One region of the Streptomyces noursei ATCC 11455 genome, then DNA from elsewhere that is predicted to be linked to it. Evidence: riboswitches for the same ligand, from Rfam matches in the RefSeq annotation. Region 1 holds a riboswitch; each other region holds the start of a gene.

Region 1 (5,988 bases):
GCGAACGCGGACGGCACCACGACGATCGCCAGACAGGCACCTACGCCTGCCAGTGCGGTGAGAGCGGCGGGTCTCGTGACCCGTATTCGGGACATGGGCATGCCTTTCTGCGGCGCGCACGACCGCGGTCCGACACGACCGGATCCGGTGCACGCGAGCAGAGTTGTGAGGGGGGTTGGGGCACTGCGCCCGGGGCGCTGCAGACGTTCGACCACTGAATTAACCGTTGGTCAGAGCAACACCATGGGTAACAGTGGCCCGAACCATATACCGATGGCCTGCGCATGTCATCGCTCCGTGCGGAAGATGTGGATCAGGTGCGCGGCAGACGCGGACGAGCCGTTGTCGCCGACGGGGTCGCGCCTCGTCGCCCGCACCCGCCTCACGGATCCCGAACACATCGCCGAGTGGGACCTGCCGTCCCACCCCTCGGCCGTGGCGGACGCCCGCGCCGAAGTCACCCGACAGCTGACCGGCTGGGGGCTGGACGAGCAGGCGTTCACCACCGAACTGATCCTCAGCGAGCTGATCACCAACGCCATCCGCTACGCCCCCGGCCCGATCAAGGTCCGCCTCCTATACGACCGGACGCTGACCTGCGAAGTGACCGACACCAGCAGCACCTCACCGCTACATCGCCCGAGGCAAGGTCATCTGGGCCGAGCAGGCCGTGACCTGAGAGTCCGTGACCTGACCGAGGCAGGGCAGCGGCCGTGCACACCGGCTGGTCCACCGCGCGGCTGTCCGGCTCCGCCACCAGCCACGGCGCCGGCTCGGCGCGGCCCCGGCGGCTTCCCGGCGGCAGGGCCGTGACCGGCCCGCGGCCCCGTTCGTCCCACCGGCTCCGGCGGCCTTTCCCGGTGGCTCTCCGTGCACCGGCTCCGCATCCGCCCGGTCTCCCCGTCTGATGCGCCCAGAGGCGTACGCGCGTGCTGAAGGACCTCTTCGATTACAGTGGCCCGACGGTCCGCTCGGACCCCGCCCCGGACGCGACGGCGCGCCACGGTGAGAGCCAGCAGTTCCTCCTCCCCACGGGCCACCCCGAATCTCCGCCCTCGATGCCCGACGCTCGTCGAGGGGCGAGGCGGGTTCGTCGGTGTCGGACGCGACGGGCCCCACCTCCCCTACGAAAGGTTGACCGCGTGAACGATCGCATGGCACCGCCCGCCCTGCGCCCGATCCGGGGAGCGGCCCTCTGCGCCGTCGCCGCCCTTGTCCTCGCCGGCGCGACGTGGGCGGCCAGGGCCGTATGGCAGGTCCAGCTCGCCGCGGCCGGACAGCCGCCGTCCGGGCCGCCGGACCAGGGCGGCGGCCGGCACCGCCCGCTGACCGCGCTGGAGAACGCGTACCACGTCGTCAGTGCCGTGGGAGACGCGGTCACGGTGCTGTGCGCGCTCGCCTTCCTGGCCTGGCTGTGGCGCGTCCGGGACAACGCGCGCACCCTGTCGGGACAGCGCCCGCGCTACGCCTGGCCGTGGGTCTACGCAGGCTGGATCGTCCCCATCGCCAACCTGTGGATTCCCCGGGGGATCGTCGTGGACATCCACCGCGCCAGCGCCCCCGGTGAGCGCTTGCCGCGCGCCGTGAACTGGTGGTGGGGCCTGTGGCTGGTCGGCTTTCTGGGCGGAGCGGGCCTGTACGCCGGCACCACGGACGCCGCCATCGCCCGCGCCTATACGAACGCGGCCCTGCTGCTGGTGGTCGATGCGGCCGTCGTCGGCGCGGCCGCGGCCGGCGTCTTCGTCGTCCGCGCCCTCACCGCGGTACAGCAAGATCACATGCACTAGAGGATGAGGATCCTGACATCACGCCCGGCTCTCAGCCGTTCCATCCCCTTGCCCTTTGCCGTCAATCCGGGGTGAGTCGCGCGGACCAAGCCGGGTCTTCGTCGGTCTTCGGCCAGCCGTGTCCGAGGACCGACCGTTCGCCCCTTCGAAGCAGTCAGGCGATACCCGCATCAGTGAGCGCCCGACTCGTGGAGCGCTGCCGGGCCGCACTGGTCGAGGAACTCGGCGTTCACCCGAGGCTGGTGGTGCCGAGGTTCGCACGGGGCGCCGCACGCGACGGCCGTCGGGCCACCGCTCCGACGGGCGGAATCCGTACCGCCGCGGGCCGCGAATCCGCGCAACCCGCGAATGATGCGGATGCTACTTTTGCCGACACCCGAACGGCCCGGACGCGGAGGTTCGCGACGGTCCGCCGAGCGGCACGGGATCACGGTCGTGCGGGCCGCCGCGGGACACTCACCTACGTGCCGTATCCCGTGGCAGGACGCAGTGCCATGCCCGAAGCAGGAGGAGCCACCGCGTGACCAGCCGCATCACCCTCATCTCACCGGCGATCGGCCCGTCGCTGCGGCAGGGCCGCTTCGACGACGGCGGTTCGCTCGACGCCGGCGGAGCGGCACAGGCCAGGGCGGCGGCCGGTGCCCTGCCGGCCGCCGGCCGGGTCCGTGTCTCGCCCAGCGTGCGCTGTCGGGAGACGGCCGCGGCGCTCGGCCTCGACGGCGACCCGTCGGGCCCGGAGCTCGCGGGCCTGGACGTCGGCCGCTGGTCGGGGCGGACCCTCGACGACGTGGCGGCGGCCGAGCCCGAGGCGGTGGCCCGGTGGCTGACCGAGCCCGGCGCGGCGCCGCACGGCGGCGAGTCGGTGCGGGACCTGTGCGGGCGTGTCGCGCAGTGGCTGGACGCCTGCGGCCGGGCCGACGGCAGGACGCTCGCCGTGGTCGAACCGGAGGTCGTACGGGCGGTGGTGGTACACGTGCTGGGCGCGCCCGAGGAGGCGTTCTGGCGGATCGACGTGCCCCCGCTCACGGCCACCGAGGTCAGCGGTCGGTCCGGGCGCTGGAACCTGCGGCTCGGGCGCGCCCTCGCCTCCGGCGCGGAGCCCGGCAGCTGACGGCTGCGGCGGGTGTGCCGCGTGGGGTCAGTGGGCCTCGTCCCGGTGGCGGCGGAGCAGCTCCGCGATCGCGCGGCGCAGGCGGTCGGTGTCGGTGCGGCCGTCGGGGCCACCGACCAGGGCCTCCAGCTCCGAGAGCAGTCGCTCGGTCCGTTTGACCTGCTGGGCGAGCACCCGTACCCGCGCGCTCTGGCCGCCGATCTGGCGGCGGCTCGCGATCAGTCGCTCGTACTCCTCAAGGGTCAGCGCCACCGCCGCACGGCCGCCGAGGGTGATGTGACGCGGCTGGGGGGTTCTGGCCATACGGCTCCTCCGCTCGTCGCCTCCGGCGGCCCCGACCCGTGCCCCGATCGGGCGGGCCGGACCGGCCCGCCCGTGGTGTGTGACCGTGACCTCCGTCGTCGTGTCCGGCATAACGCAAAAGGGCCCTCGGAGAGTTCCGAAGGGCCCTTTTGTGTCCCAAACCCGTTCAGTTCGAGGCGGGAACCGTGTGTCCGGACGAGGCTCTCGCCGGCGCGGGATGCAGCTGCCGCTCGGCCAACTCACCGAAGAGCAGCCCGAATCCGCCCCACAGCACGGCCTGGACGGCCAGTGCGGAGAGCCGGAACCGCCACAGCAGGGCGGCCGGGAAGTCCTTCGGCACCTCGTTGACGACCGGCAGGAACTGGTACGCCAGCCCGATCACGACGACGAAGGCGGCCACCGCGACCACGGTCGCCCACCAGGTGCCCAGGCTGGGCGCGAGGCGCTTGCCCAGCTGGGTGGCGGCGACCGCCAGGAGGACGCTGAGCACCATCATCAGGAAGTACAGCGTGGTGCGCTTGCCGATGGTGTCCGGGTCGCCCACCGACGGCGGGTTGGCCGGGTACTTCAGGAACGGCACGACGTACACGGCCAGCAGTGCGGTGCCGGACAGCAGCAGTGCGGTGGCCCGGGGGCCGAAGCGTCCGACGCGGCCGAGTGCGAAGCAGAAGGCGAGGGCGGCGATGCCGCCGAAGGCCACTCCGTAGACCAGGACGCCGGTGGCGAGACCGGCGGTGGACTGCAGAGTGCGGGAGACGACCTCCATCTCGTGCTCGTGGGAGTGGGCCTCCTCGAAACCGATCGCGCTGTTGACGCTCGGCTCACCGAGGACGTAGGCGACGACGAGGGCCAGCACGCCGGCGCCCAGGCCGGCGAGCATGCCTCGTACGAGCAGATTTCTTACCGTTGCGGAGTTCATGCGGCTGGGGCGTCCCTTGCGTCAGTGGCAGGGGAAACCGAGCAGGTGGCGGGCGTCGTGGACCCACTCGTGCACGTCGGTGCCGCTGAACACGGACGTGGCGCCCTGCTCCGCGCCCACGAAGTAGAGCAGGACGAGCATCAGAACGCCGAAGAAGACCGCCCACGGAGCGATCGCCTTCAGCGGCAGCGTGGCGGGAACGACGGGAGTGGTGGATGTCGGCTGGGCAACGGTCTGCGCCATGGCAGAACCTCCTTCTGGGAGTTCGCGTCCCATCTCGGTGGTGCACAGGACGAGGGCCGCGGGTCTGACTCACGACACACCCCCGGGGGGCGTGTCGCACACAGTGGCGCGACCGTGCCGGATTTCCACCGGCTTCCGCTTCGCCGTCGTCGCTATCGAAGAGAAGGTACCGCGTGTCAGGTGCATCGCCAAGGCCGGGCCAACGCTCCTGCGCCGCACCCGACGGGTGCGGCCCGGCCGGTGGCTGGACGGGTCAGCGGTGGGTGAAGCGGGGCGGGCGCTTGTCGACGAAGGTCACGGTCTTGGTGCGGGTATAGAAGCGGATGGCGTCCGGTCCGTGCTGGTTGAGGTCGCCGAAGCCGGAGCGCTTCCAAGCCGCCGAAGGTGTGGTGGGCGACCGGCACCGGAATGGGCACGTTGACGCCGACCATGCCGGTGTTCACCCGCCGGGTGAAGTCGCGCGCCGTGTCGCCGTCCCGGGTGAACAGGGCGACGCCGTTGCCGAAGGCGTGCTCGCTGGGCAGCCGCAGGGCCTCCTCGTAGTCGGCGGCGCGGACGACGGACAGTACGGGCCCGAAGATCTCCTCCTGGTAGATCCGCATGTCCGGCGTGACGCGGTCGAAGAGCGACGCCCCGGCGAAGAACCCGTCCTCGTGGCCCGGCAGGGCGAAGTCCCGGCCGTCGACGACGAGTTCGGCGCCCTCGGCCACCCCCGCATCGACATAGGAACGCACCCGGTCCACCGCGTCCCGGCCGACCAGCGACCCGAAGTCCGCCTCGGGGTCGTCGCTCCGGCCCACCCGCAGCCCTCCGATGCGCTCCGCCAGTCGCGCGACGAGCGCCTCGGCGGTGGCCCTCGCCGACGGGGACGCGCCACGGAGACCGCCATGCAGCGCTCGTCCGCCGAGCCGTAGCCGGCACCGATCAACGCGTCCACCGCCTGGTCGAGGTCGGCGTCCGGCATCACGATCAGGTGGTTCTTGGCGCCGCCGAAGCACTGCGCGCGCTTGCCGTGGGCGGCGGCGGTGGCATACACGTGGGCGGCGATCGGCGTGGAGCCGCCGAAGCCGGGCGCCCCGACCCTGGGGGCCGTCAGCAGGGTGTCGACGGCTTCCTTGCCGCCGTTGACGACGTTCAGCACGCCCGGCGGCAGCCCCGCCGCCAGGAACAGTTCGGCGATCCGCAGCGGGACGGACGGGGCACGCTCGGAGGGATTGAGGATGACGGCGTTCCCGCAGGCCAGGGTCGGTGCCGCCGGCCAGAGCGGAATCATCGCGGGGAAGTTGAACGGGGTGATGCCGGCGGCCACCCCGATCGGGGCGTGCAGCAAGTGGACGTCGATTCCGGTGCCGGCATTGTCGGTGAACTCGCCCTTCAGCAGGTGCGGGACGCCGGCGGCGAACTCCACGACGTCCAGGCCGCGTTGGCCTCGGGCGCGTCGGCGATGGCGGCCTCGGTCTCACCGCGGGTGGCGAGCGGGACCCGGGCCTGGACCCCCGGCCGGTGTTGGGGTCGCATACGTCGCCGTAGGACCCCGAGGTTCCCGGGGTGTGGGTGCCGCCCACGAAGTGGGTGATGTCGCGGACGGGCTCATGGGTTCGTTCACGGACCATGGATTCCTGCTC
Region 2 (5,988 bases), 4.7 Mb from region 1:
TCCAACGGGCCACCGCCCGGGCGTGGTTGGCCTTGCTCAGCCCCGGGTCGTACTGCTCGGAGCCCTTCAGCACGGCGGCCAGCAGGGCGCCCTGGCTGGGATCGAGGTCCTTGGCGTCGATGCCGTAATAGGCGTGTGCCGCGGCCTGTATGCCGTTCGAACCGCGGCCGAACCAACTGGTGTTGAGATAGCCCCGCAGGATCTCCGGCTTGGACTTCCGGTTGTTGACCTTCAGCGCGATGATGAATTCCTTCACCTTGCGGGCGGCGGTCTGGTCCGGCGAGAGATAGGTGTTCTTCACGTACTGCTGGGTGATGGTCGAACCGCCCTGGGTGTCCCCGCCGGAGAGCATGTTCACCACGGCCCGGCCGATGCCGGTGAGGGAGACCCCGTGGTCCTCGTAGAAGGTGGCGTTCTCCGCCGCTATCACCGCGTTCTGGACGTGCTTGGGCACCTTGTCGAGGGTGACGTTCTGCCGGTTGACGGCGCCGACGCTGACCATCTGGCTGCCGTCCGCCCAGTAGTAGACGGTGGCCTCGCGGGCGGCCAGCGCGTTCTCGTTGGGGATGTCGATCTTCGCGTAGACGAACGCGAACAGCCCCGCCAGACAGGCGAGGACGAAGGTGAACGTGCCCAGCCACAGGCGCCACGACGGCAGCCAGCGGCGCACCCCCTTGCGGCCGAGACGGGGGTAGTCGATGTATCGGCGACTTTTCTTCCTGCCCTCCATATCTGCGTAGATGTGGTGGCACGGGCTCCGGTTGCCGCTCCGGCCACCCGCTAATCGAACGCTCACATTCGGCGGGTGGCCGGACGACAGGTCGGGCGGCCGGGATCAGAAGTCGTCGTCGAACGAGACCGAGCCCTCGACGGCGACCTGGTAGGCCGAGGCGCGCCGCTCGAAGAAGTTGGTCAGCTCCTGGACGTTCTGCAGCTCCATGAAGGAGAACGGGTTCTCCGAGCCGTACACCGGGGCGAAGCCCAGGCGTTGCAGCCGCTGGTCGGCCACGCACTGGAGGTACTCGCGCATCGAGTCGGTGTTCATGCCCGGCAGGCCGTCGCCGCACAGGTCGCGGGCGAACTGCAGCTCCGCCTCCACGGCCTCCTTGAGCATGTCGGTGACCTGCTGCTGGAGCGCGTCGTCGAAGAGGTCGGGCTCCTCCTCGCGGACGGTGTCCACCACCGAGAACGCGAAGTCCATGTGCATGGTCTCGTCGCGGAAGACCCAGTTGGTGCCGGTGGCCAGGCCGTGCAGCAGGCCGCGCGAGCGGAACCAGTACACGTACGCGAACGCGCCGTAGAAGAACAGGCCCTCGATGCACGCCGCGAAGCAGATCAGGTTCAGCAGGAAGCGGCGGCGGTCGGCCTTGCTCTCCAGCTGGTCCAGCTGCTCGACGTGGTCCATCCACCGGAAGCAGAACTCCGCCTTCTCGCGGATGGACGGGATGTTCTCCACCGCGGCGAAGGCGGCGGCCCGGTCGTCCGGGTCGGGGAGGTAGGTGTCCAGCAGCGTCAGATAGAACTGGACGTGCACCGCCTCCTCGAAGAGCTGACGGCTCAGGTAGAGCCGCGCCTCGGGGGAGTTGATGTGCTTGTACAGCGTCAGGACGAGGTTGTTGGCCACGATCGAGTCGCCGGTGGCGAAGAACGCCACCAGACGGCCGATGAGGTGCTGCTCGCCCGGGGAGAGCTTGGCGAGGTCGGCGACGTCGGAGTGGAGGTCGACCTCCTCCACGGTCCAGGTGTTCTTGATCGCGTCCCGGTAGCGGTCGTAGAAGTCCGGGTAGCGCATGGGGCGCAGGGTCAGCTCGAACCCCGGGTCGAGGAGGTTCTTGCGGCCGCCGGTGGTGACGGTGTGGGCGGCGCCGGCGTTCTTCTCGGGTGCAGTGGTCATGATTACTGGCATGCCTCGCAGGACTCGGGGTTTTCCAGGGAGCAGGCGACCGCCTCGGGGTCGGCCACCGGCAGCTGTGCGGGGACGGACGCGGCGCGGGCCGACTGGGCGATCCGGGTCGCCGGCCGCGAGCGCAGGTAGTACGTGGTCTTGATGCCGCGCTTCCAGGCGTAGGCGTACATCGAGCTGAGCTTGCCGATGGTCGGCGACGCCATGAAGAGGTTGAGCGACTGGCTCTGGTCCAGGTACGGCGTGCGGTCCGCGGCCATGTCGATCAGGGCGCGCTGGGGGATCTCCCAGGCCGTGCGGTAGCGGTACCGGACGTCCTCGGGGATCCAGGCCAGCTCCTGGACGGAGCCGTTGGCCTCCCGCAGCGCGTCCCGGGTCCGCGCGTCCCACAGGCCCAACTCCTTGAGCTCCTCGATCAGGTACGTGTTGACCTGGAGGAACTCACCGGACAGCGTCTCGCGCTTGAAGAGGTTGGAGACCTGCGGCTCGATGCACTCGTAGACGCCGGCGATGGAGGCGATGGTGGCGGTCGGCGCGATGGCCAGCAGCAGCGAGTTGCGCATCCCGGTCGCGGCGATCCGGGTGCGCAGCGCCGTCCAGCGGTCCGCCCAGCGCGGCTCTGCGTTCGGGTAGTGGTCCGGGTGCAGCACGCCGCGCGCCGTACGGGTCGCGGACCAGGCCGCGTGCGGGCCGTGCCGCTCGGCGAGGTCGGCGGACGCCTCGTAGGCGGCCAGCATGATCCGCTCGGAGATGCGGGTGGACAGCTCCCGGGCCTCGGCCGAGTCGAACGGCAGCCGCAGCCGGAAGAAGACGTCCTGCAGGCCCATCAGGCCCAGACCGACCGGCCGCCAGCGGGAGTTGGAGGCGGCGGCCTGCTCGGTCGGGTAGAAGTTGATGTCCACGACCCGGTCGAGGAAGGTCACGGCGGTGCGGACGGTGGCGTCCAGCCGCTCCCAGTCCATCTCGCCCTCGGCGCCCAGGTGGGCCGCGAGGTTGACCGACCCCAGGTTGCAGACCGCGGTCTCGCCGTCGTCGGTGACCTCCAGGATCTCGGTGCACAGGTTGGAGGAGTGCACGACCCGGCCGGGCTCGGCGGTCTGGTTGGCGGTGCGGTTGGCGGCGTCCTTGAACGTCATCCAGCCGTTGCCGGTCTGCGCCAGGGTGCGCATCATCCGGGAGTACAGCACCCTGGCCGGCACCTGCTTGAGGGCCTTGCCCGCGGCCTCCGCCGCCCGGTAGGCGGTGTCGAACTCCTCGCCCCACAGGTCGACGAGCTCGGGCACGTCCGAGGGGGAGAACAGCGACCAGTCCGCGTCCGCCTCCACCCGGCGCATGAACTCGTCCGGGATCCAGTGCGCGATGTTGAGGTTGTGGGTCCGGCGGGCCTCCTCGCCGGTGTTGTCCCGCAGCTCCAGGAATTCCTCGATGTCGGCGTGCCAGCTCTCCAGGTAGACGCAGGCCGCGCCCTTGCGGCGGCCGCCCTGGTTGACCGCGGCCACCGACGCGTCCAGGGTGCGCAGGAACGGCACGATGCCGTTGGAGTGCCCGTTGGTGCCGCGGATCAGCGAACCGCGGGCGCGGATCCGGGAGTACGACAGGCCGATCCCGCCGGCGTGCTTCGAGAGCCGGGCCACCTGGTGGTAGCGGTCGTAGATGGAGTCCAGCTCGTCCAGCGGGGAGTCCAGCAGATAGCAGGAGGACATCTGCGGGTGGCGGGTGCCGGAGTTGAAGAGCGTGGGGGAGGACGGTAGGTAGGAGAGCGTGCTGGTCATCCGGTACAGCTCGGCGACGTCCGCGAGCGCCCGCGCCGAGTCGTCCTCGGCGAGCCCGCAGGCCACCCGCAGCAGGAAGTGCTGGGGCGTCTCGATCACCTTGCGGGTGGTGGGGTGCCGCAGCAGATAGCGCGAGTGCAGGGTGCGCAGCCCGAAGTACCCGAACCGGTCGTCGGCGCCGGCCTCCAGTGCCCTGTCGACCAGCGCGTCCAGCCGCTCGGCGTGGGTGTCGACGAACGCGGCGGTGACGTCCGCGATCAGCCCCTCCTGGTGGCCGACCGCGATCGACGCCGAGAAGGAGGTGGCGCCCTGACCGGCGGCCTCCTCGGCGACGGCGAGGGTGAGCAGCCGCGCGGCGAGCTTGGAGTACTGCGGCTCGTCGGCGATCAGCCCGGCCGCGGCCTCGGTGGCCAGCGCCCGCAACTCGGCCTCGTCGGACCCGGGGTGCCGGCCGCGCAGCGCGGCGGCGGCCACCTTGCCGGGGTCGGTCGCGGTCAGGTCCGCGGTCAGCTCGGTCAGCGTCCGCAGCAGGGCGGTGCCCGGCCCGTCCGCGTGCGCGGGAGGCGCGGCCACCACGGGCTGCACGACCTCGGCGTCTGACGCTGGCTCCGTTGGCGCGATGGTCACCTGATGCTCTCCCTCACTCGGCGGGGGCCGGGAGGGGTGGCGGCATGACGGGAGCCGTGCGGGCAGGGGGCACCCCGCGGCGAACCGGGGGTGCGCGGGTCGGCCGCGCGGCGTCCATCTGCCCATCCCTCGGGGCCCGGACGTATCGACGCCGCACCGATGGCGGTGCGGGCGTACCGTCGGCAGGTCCTCGGACTCGGGAGCGCTCGACCGGCCCTTGGGGAAAGGGCCGTGGTCCGCGCTCGCACACCGTTGCGGGACAGTTCCGGATTCGCACCGGATTCCCCTGCGGCGACAGCGAGGACGAGCATACATCTTGTGTCGCTCCCCGCACGCACCCCCACATCTTGTGTCGCCGCCTCATACCATTCCCCCAGGTGTACGAAGCGCCGACTCGCCCGGATCCCCTCCGAAACGCCTCGGAACCCCGCCGAAATCCCGCCGGCGGCCCGCCCGAAGGCGGCTCGGAGCCCGCCGGAACGCCGCTCAGGTCAGCTCGCGGGCGAACGCCCACAGCGTGAGACCGGGCACCGGGGCCCAGTCCCGCTCGGCCGCCCGCGCGAACCCCAGCCGCCGGTAGAGCCGGTGCGCCGGCAGCAGGTGCTGCTGGCTCGACAGCACCATCCCGCGCAGCCCCAGCGCCCGCGCCCGCGTCAGACAGGCCCGCACCAGGGCCTCCCCGATGCCGCGCCCGCGCCCCTCGGGCCGCACCGCCAGCATCCGGAACTCGCCCTCCCCGGGCCCGGCCAACTCCGCGTACGGGCTGCCGTGCGCCGCGAACGTCACCGCGCCCAGCACCGCCCCGTCCACCCCGTCCGCGGCCACCAGCACCTCGGCGTGCTCCGCGCGGTGCGCCACCTTCCGCAGCTCCGCCGCGTACGGATCGTGCGCCCCGCCGTGCAGCAACCCCTCGGCCAGATACACCTCCGCCACGAGCTCCCCGACCGTCTCGAACTCCGCCTGGCGTACGGGTCTGATCGTGATGTCCATGGGGCCAGTGTGACCGAGCCAACGGGCGTGTGCGGCCGGGTCGTTGAGTGCGGTCGTCACTGTCAGTGGCCGTCGTTATGGTCGGTGTCAGAGGTCTCCGCTCCGCCACTCCGCAGCTCTCCGGAAGGAGAAGGTTCCATGACCCCGCCCGGCGATCCGCTCTCCCTCCCGTCACCGGTGGGCAGGGCGTTCGACACCCGGCGGCTGACGGACTGCCCCCTCGGCCGCGTGCGTCCCCTGCACGGCGGAGGGCCGCCGCGCCCCTGGGGGAGCGCGGCGGCCCTCGACCGTAGGTGTCGGCGCGCCTCAGTGCCCCGCCGGCGCACCCGTCGTCGCCGGCGGCAGGTCGGCGACGACGCCCTTGTCGCCGAGGTCGGCGGTGTAGTCGTCGGGGGAGGTCTCGTCGGTGCCCTCAGGGGCCTTGAGGGCCTTGAGGACGACCGTCAGGACGACCGTCACCACCACGTTCAGCACGAACGCGGTGAGGCCGATGTAGCCGATCTCGCCGATCCCGGGGATCTCCGCGCTGGAGCCGCCGAAGTGCTTCTGGGTCGGGCTGGCCACCCCGTACGCGGCGAGGGTGCCGTAGACCATGCCGATCGCCCAGCCGGCCAGCAGCGCCCAGCGGTGGAACCACCGGGTGAAGAGGCCGCCGACCAGCGCCGGCATGGTCTGCAGGATCCAGATGCCGCCCAG
Region 3 (5,988 bases), 1.8 Mb from region 1:
GCGCCGCACGTCCGGTGGCACCTCGTCGGTCCCGGGGCGCCACAGCGCTCCCTCGGTCACCGGCAGGCCCGCGGCGGCCAGCACCGCCCGGGCCCGGTGTTTGTGCCAGGCCGCCGCGCACGCGGCGCTGTCGGCACCGGTGAACCGCAGGCCCGCCATCTCCAGCAGCGCCTGGACGTGGCCGTCCTCGCCCCAGCCGCCATGCAGCGCGAGGAAGACCAGCTCCGCGTCCCGCAGCAGCTCCAGGACCGGGCCGCCGGTCAGCGCCGCGTGCATCCGCCGCCGCAATCGTGGCCGGTCCGCGCGCGGCGGCGGAGTCGTGCCGACCGCGCACTCCTTGACGTCGTCGCCGGGGCGCAGCGGTCCGGCCACGACCGGCACGGCGGCGGCCGGGTCGATCAGTGTCACCTCGTGTCCGCGCTCCAGCAGGGCTCGGGCCACCGACCGGCCCGAGGCGTGGGAGACGTCGCGTTCCGCGCTCTCTCCGCCGCACAGGACCACCACGCGCTTGCCCGGGTCGTTCATGCCGCCGGGTCCAGGATCATCAGGTTTTCGGGGGTGGGGAAGGGGACGAAGCCGGCCCGGGCGTAGATCTCGTGGGCGTCCGACGTGGTGAGCAGTACGCGCTTGAGCCGGTAGGGGGCGAGGTGGTCGCGCACGGCGCCGGCCAGCCATGTGCCGAGACCCCTGCCGCGGTGCTCGGGTGCGACGTAGACGTCGCACAGCCAGGCGAAGGTCGCCCGGTCGGTGACGACCCGGGCGTAGGCGACCTGGGAGCCGTCGGGGGTGTGGACGGCGAAGTTGACGGAGGCGCGGGCGGCCTGTTCGACGGTCTCCCGGCTGCGGCCGAGCGCCCAGAACGCGTCCGTGGAGAGCCAGTGGTGGACCAGGTCGACGTCGAGCCGGTCCGGGTCCGTGGACAGTTCGTATCCATCTTCCCTGGTTGTGGTCATGGTGGGATCGTAGTGATGTTGCTTTTGTTTTCCAAGTAGGTGCTTGGAAAACAAAAGTGATGGCTTTGGGGTGGGGTGAGTGTCGGGAGGCTGTCGTTTGGTGGTGAATGGGGGGCTTTGGTGGTCCAGGGGAGGGGTGTATCGTGACTGGTGACTTGAAGTTTCAAGTAAATTGCGTGCGCACCGGCAGACACACGGCGGGGGACGAGTTGAGGTAAGGAATGGAGGATCGATGTCCGTACGGCGGCTCAATCACGCGGTGCTGTACATCCGTGAGGTGGCGCGGTCGGTGGCGTTCTACACCGAGGTGCTGGGATTCACGGTCGACGTGGAGATTCCGGGGCGGGCGGCCTTTCTGAGCGCGCCCGATTCGCACAACGACCACGATCTGGGGCTGTTCGCGGTGGGGCCGGACGCGCCCGGGCCGGAGGGCGGCCGGATCGGGCTGTACCACCTGGCCTGGGAGGTCGGGACGCTGGGCGATCTCTCGGTGATCGCGGAACGGCTGCGGGAGCGGGGCGCGCTGGTGGGGACCAGCGACCACCTGGTCTCCAAGTCGCTCTACGCGCGGGACCCGGACGGCAACGAGTTCGAGGTGATGTGGCGGGTGCCGCGGGAGGACTGGCCGGGGGCGGAGGTGGCGGACCGGCTGCGGCCGCTCGACCTGGCGGCGGCGCTGGAGCGCTGGGGCCCGGACCTGCTGACCGGAGCGGCGGCCGGCTCGGCCACCTGAGGCGTCGCGCGGACGAGCGCTGTCGGTGTGCGTGCTGCCCGTGGAGTGCGGCCTTTCCCTCCGTCCCTTGTTAAGGGGGAGGGGGAGGCCGCATCCCACGGGCGGTGGTGCTCAGGGGGTGTCGGGGGACGGGGTGTCGGTGTCCCCGGTGCGGGGTGCCGGGACGGTGTCGTCGGCGGGCCGGGCGTTCGCCGTGCGGGCGGTCCAGCGCTTCTCGACGCCGCCCAGGCGCCAGTACGCCAGCGCCGCGGCCCACACCACGACGAACAGGCCGACGATGATGAAGCCCACGTTGTCCAGGTCGAGGGAGGAGATCCCGGCCGTCAGCGGGTCGTCCAGCCCGAACTTGTCGTGCAGGACGGTCACCAGCTCGATGGTGCCGATGAGGAACGCGACCGCGATCGACAGGCCCGTGATGGTGAGGTTGTAGTAGACCTTGCGCACCGGGTTGGAGAACGCCCACTGGTAGGCGAAGTTCATGAACGTGCCGTCCAGGGTGTCGAACAGGCTCATCCCGGCGGCGAACAGCAGCGGCAGGCACAGGATCGCGTACCAGGGCAGGCCCGCCGCGGCACCGCTGCCCGCCATCACCATCAGCGTCACCTCGGTCGCGGTGTCGAAGCCGAGGCCGAAGAGGAAACCGAGCGGGAACATCTGGCCGGGCCGGCTGATGGACTTGGTGAGACGGCCCAGGATCCGGTTCATGAAGCCCCGGGAATCCAGGTGCCGCTCCAGCTCCTGCTCGTCGTACGCGCCCGCCCGCATCGCCCGGAAGACCTTCAGGATGCCGACCAGGGCGATGAGGTTGAGGGCGGCGATGAGGTAGAGGAAGGTGCCGGAGACGGTCGTGCCGACGAGGCCGAGCACCTGGTGTGTACGGGAGTTGTCGTTCATCAGCGTGCCGGCGAGCTGGGCGCCGCCCGCCACCAGCGCGGCCATCACGACGACCACGCTGGAGTGGCCGAGGGCGAACCAGAAGCCCACCGAGACCGGCCGTTTGCCGTCGGCCATCAGCTTGCGGGTGGTGTTGTCGATCGCCGCGATGTGGTCGGCGTCGAAGGCGTGCCGCATGCCCAGGGTGTACGCGGTGATGCCGAGGCCGGCACCGAACACCTGGCTGCCGACCGTGTAGTGGCCCGGCACGACCAGCAGGAACAGCACGCCGAAGGCGACGATGTGCAGCACGGCGATCACGGTCATCAGCCCGGCCGTGCGGACGGTGTCCCGACGCTGCCAGCGGAAGGAACCGGTGGATCCGGATATGCCGCCGAGGGACGCGTCGCGGGGGGAGGGGGAATTTCCCGGGGTATTCGTGGACAGGGCCATTCGGCCATCACGCTCCAGCACCTCGTGGATCAGTTCGTGAGATGCCGTGGCCGGTCTCCTGGCTTACGGGTGCACGCGTCCGCCCCGCCTTCCCGGCCGCAGGCTGCGGTCAGTGGCGCCGTACGCGCACCGGGCGCGTACGGAGAGGGGTGGAAACTCCCCGATCACAGTGGCGAGGGCCGCGCCGGCCTGGGACACAAGGTCCTGCACCGGTCTTCCCGATCACCACGGCCCGGTCACTCTAGCGGGCGCCGAGGGCAGCGGGCCGGCCCGGTGGCGCCCCGGGCCCTCGCCCGGGGCGGGACGGGCCGTCTCAGAGGGCCAGGGACGACAGGAAGGCGTGCAATTCCTGGTCGAAGAGCGGGGTGTTCTCCAGGTTCACCATATGGCCCGCGGCGGGGACGCGGATGCGGCGGGCGCCGGGGACCTGTAGCGCTATGGCGTGGGCGTTGGCGGATATGTCGGTGGAGTCGAGGTCGCCGTCGAGGACGGTGGTCGGCACCTTGATCTCGGCCAGGCGGTCCGCGGCGCCGACCTCCAGGGGCATGCCGGCGCCCACACCGTCGGCGTGCACCTCGACATTGGCGCTCGCGGAGGCACGCATCCGCTCCCGGAAGCCGGGGTGCACGGCGGACGGCGCGCGGTACGGCCCGTCCACCCACATCCGGAGGAAGTGCTCCACATAGCGCTCCGCGCCGTCCGGTGCACCGATCGCGGCGACCTGCCCCCGGATGTGCTCCAGGACGAAGGGGTCGGTGAAGGGGCGACCGCTGACCCCGGGGGCGGCGAGGAAGAGGGCCGAGACCCGGTCCGGGTGGGCGAGCGCGGTGTCCAGCGCGACCCGGGAGCCGTGCGAGAGGCCGACGAGGACGGCGCGCGGTATGTCGAGCGCGTCCAGCAGGGCCGCCAGGTCGTCGTGGTTGGCCCAGTCGCCCGTCACCGTGGAGGAGAGGCCGTGGCCGCGGGAGTCGTAACGGACCACCCGCAGGCCGGAGTTGACCAGCCAGGAGAACTGCTCGTCCCACATGTGCTGGTCGAGCATGCCGCCGTGCAGCAGCACCACCGCAGGTCCCGAGCCGGCCGTCTCGTAGAACAGCTCGCCGTCGTCGGCGATCGGCACGGTGCCGTTGTCGATCTCGGACCATGCCTGGAAGTCGTGGGTCATGCTGCGGGGCCTTCTGTCTGCGTCGGGCGGTCGGCTGGTCGGGCGGGCGCCGGCGGTCGGTGCCCGTGTGCGGGCGGTATCGCGGCCTGTGCGTCCTCCTGGTCGGCGGCGTCCGGCATTTCGGGATTGCCGCTTTCCTCCGGGGGAACGCGCGAGCCGTCCGCCAAGTGCCGGAATTCCTCGCCGAGCCGATCCAGGACCCGCAGCGCCGTGCGGACCTCCCCGGGCGACAGGTCGGCCAGCCCGCGGCGGAGTTCCGCCGCCTCGGCGTCCTGTATCCCGCGCATCACCTCGGTGCCCTCGTCGGTGAGCCGGATCAGCGACGAGCGGCGGTGCGCGGGATTGGGGGCCGTCACGACCAGGCCCAGATCCGCCGCGTGGTTCACCCAGCGCTGCACCGGCTGTCGGTCCAGGCCCAGGGAGCGCGCCAACTGCGGGACGGTGCGCGGCCCGTGGGTGCGCAGTGCGTCGAGCAGGGCGTGCTCGCCGGCGGTCATGCCGGTGCCTTCCAGTTCCCGCTCCACGGCGCGCACGATCGTCCGGTGCAGCGGCCACAGCCGCCGGATGACGTCGTGCAACAGCTCCTCGGTCGCCGCCGGCGGGTCGGCGGTCCGTCGGGTGTCGACGGCATCGGAATCCGCGCCGATGCCCTGGCCGGCGCCATGGCCGGCATCCCCCTCGATGACACTCATGCTGTCATGATGACATCCATGATGTCATTTTGGAAGGGGTGTTGATACCCGGCCGAGGAGAAGGGGTGCGGCGCGGAGCCGAGTTGGGGTCGCGTCGGGACCGGCGGCGGTGGGGTCCGGGCGGGTCAGTCGTCCGTCCGGGGCGGGGCCTCGTCCTCGGTGAAGGTCACGACGAGGTCGGCCCGGGGGCGGGTGGCCGCCACGAGGCGGGCGTTGGCCTCGTCGGAGGTGCGGACGAAATCCTCGGCGTCGATGCGCAGGCGGCCGAACCGCTCGTGGCGGGCGATCAGCCGCCGCACCCGCTCCTGGCCGTCCAGTTCCATGAACCAGACCTCGTCGAGCAGTTCGCGGATCCGCGCCCAGGGGTCGGAGTGCAGCAGGAGGTAGTTGCCCTCGGTGATGACGAGCGGGATGTGCGGGGCCACCGGGATGCTGCCGGCGACCGGCTCCTCGATGCGGCGGTCGAACGCGGGGGCGTAGACGGGTGTGCCGGGTTCGGGGGAGCGCAGGCGGGACAGCAGGGCCGCGTAACCGGCCGGGTCGAAGGTGTCCGGCGCCCCCTTGCGGTCCGTGCGGCCCAGGCGGCGCAACTCCGTCTCGGCGAGGTGGAAGCCGTCCATCGGGACGAGCGCCGCCTGGCCGGTCAGCTCCGCCGCCAGCCAGGCGGCGAGGGTGGACTTGCCGGCGCCCGGAGGCCCGGCGATGCCGAGCAGCCGGCGCCGGCCGGGCGTCGCGGAAGCGGCGAGCCGGCGGGCCCGGGCCGCGAGGTCGTCGAGGTTCATGATGGGTCCATCGTGCCTGATGGGGCGGGGTCGGCGCCGGGCAACCGGCCCGGCCCGCCGGACGTCGTCCGATTCCGCCCGGTGTGCGGCCAGTAGCATCGGCGGTGTGCCCCGTACCGCCGCCTCCGCCAGCTCTCCTGCCCCGCAGCGCCGGCCGCGCGCCGACGCCGAGCGCAATCGCGGCCGGGTGCTGGACGCCGCACGGGAGATGCTGCGGGCGCACGGCGACGAGGCACAGATGCCCGAGATCGCACGTGCCGCGGGCGTCGGGATCGGGACGGTCTACCGGCACTTCCCCAATCGGGCCGCGCTGATCGCCGCCGTGGGGGAGCAACGG

What was found. A riboswitch is a leader RNA that binds a small molecule or an ion and turns the genes downstream of it on or off. The one in region 1 is predicted to bind cobalamin.
Region 2: linked by a shared signal. The riboswitch ahead of SNOUR_RS14625 (ribonucleoside-diphosphate reductase subunit alpha) and the one ahead of SNOUR_RS35290 (CbtB domain-containing protein) in region 1 are both predicted to bind cobalamin.
Region 3: linked by a shared signal. The riboswitch ahead of nicT (Nickel transporter NicT) and the one ahead of SNOUR_RS35290 (CbtB domain-containing protein) in region 1 are both predicted to bind cobalamin.

Annotation. Positions count from the first base shown of each region.
Region 1 covers NZ_CP011533.1:8,244,432-8,250,419, reverse strand. Annotated here, with positions in the region: gene SNOUR_RS43670 (mycolysin) at 1-95, opposite strand, end outside; gene SNOUR_RS49320 (ATP-binding protein) at 307-813, shown strand; gene SNOUR_RS35310 (DUF4328 domain-containing protein) at 1,143-1,787, shown strand; gene SNOUR_RS35305 (histidine phosphatase family protein) at 2,308-2,898, shown strand; gene SNOUR_RS35300 (hypothetical protein) at 2,926-3,201, opposite strand; gene SNOUR_RS35295 (CbtA family protein) at 3,368-4,120, opposite strand; gene SNOUR_RS35290 (CbtB domain-containing protein) at 4,142-4,363, opposite strand; cobalamin riboswitch at 4,401-4,548, opposite strand; partial or broken gene mmsA (CoA-acylating methylmalonate-semialdehyde dehydrogenase) at 4,617-5,976, opposite strand.
Region 2 covers NZ_CP011533.1:3,531,307-3,537,294, reverse strand. Annotated here, with positions in the region: gene SNOUR_RS14635 (transglycosylase domain-containing protein) at 1-730, opposite strand, end outside; gene SNOUR_RS14630 (ribonucleotide-diphosphate reductase subunit beta) at 836-1,894, opposite strand; gene SNOUR_RS14625 (ribonucleoside-diphosphate reductase subunit alpha) at 1,897-4,302, opposite strand; cobalamin riboswitch at 4,467-4,619, opposite strand; gene SNOUR_RS14620 (GNAT family N-acetyltransferase) at 4,789-5,292, opposite strand; gene mctP (monocarboxylate uptake permease MctP) at 5,599-5,988, opposite strand, start outside.
Region 3 covers NZ_CP011533.1:6,430,795-6,436,782, forward strand. Annotated here, with positions in the region: gene SNOUR_RS27285 (D-alanine--D-alanine ligase family protein) at 1-525, opposite strand, end outside; gene SNOUR_RS27290 (GNAT family N-acetyltransferase) at 522-953, opposite strand; gene SNOUR_RS27295 (VOC family protein) at 1,186-1,686, shown strand; gene nicT (Nickel transporter NicT) at 1,798-3,012, opposite strand; cobalamin riboswitch at 3,044-3,257, opposite strand; gene SNOUR_RS27305 (alpha/beta fold hydrolase) at 3,326-4,177, opposite strand; gene SNOUR_RS27310 (MarR family winged helix-turn-helix transcriptional regulator) at 4,174-4,869, opposite strand; gene SNOUR_RS27315 (nucleoside/nucleotide kinase family protein) at 4,995-5,651, opposite strand; gene SNOUR_RS27320 (TetR/AcrR family transcriptional regulator) at 5,758-5,988, shown strand, end outside.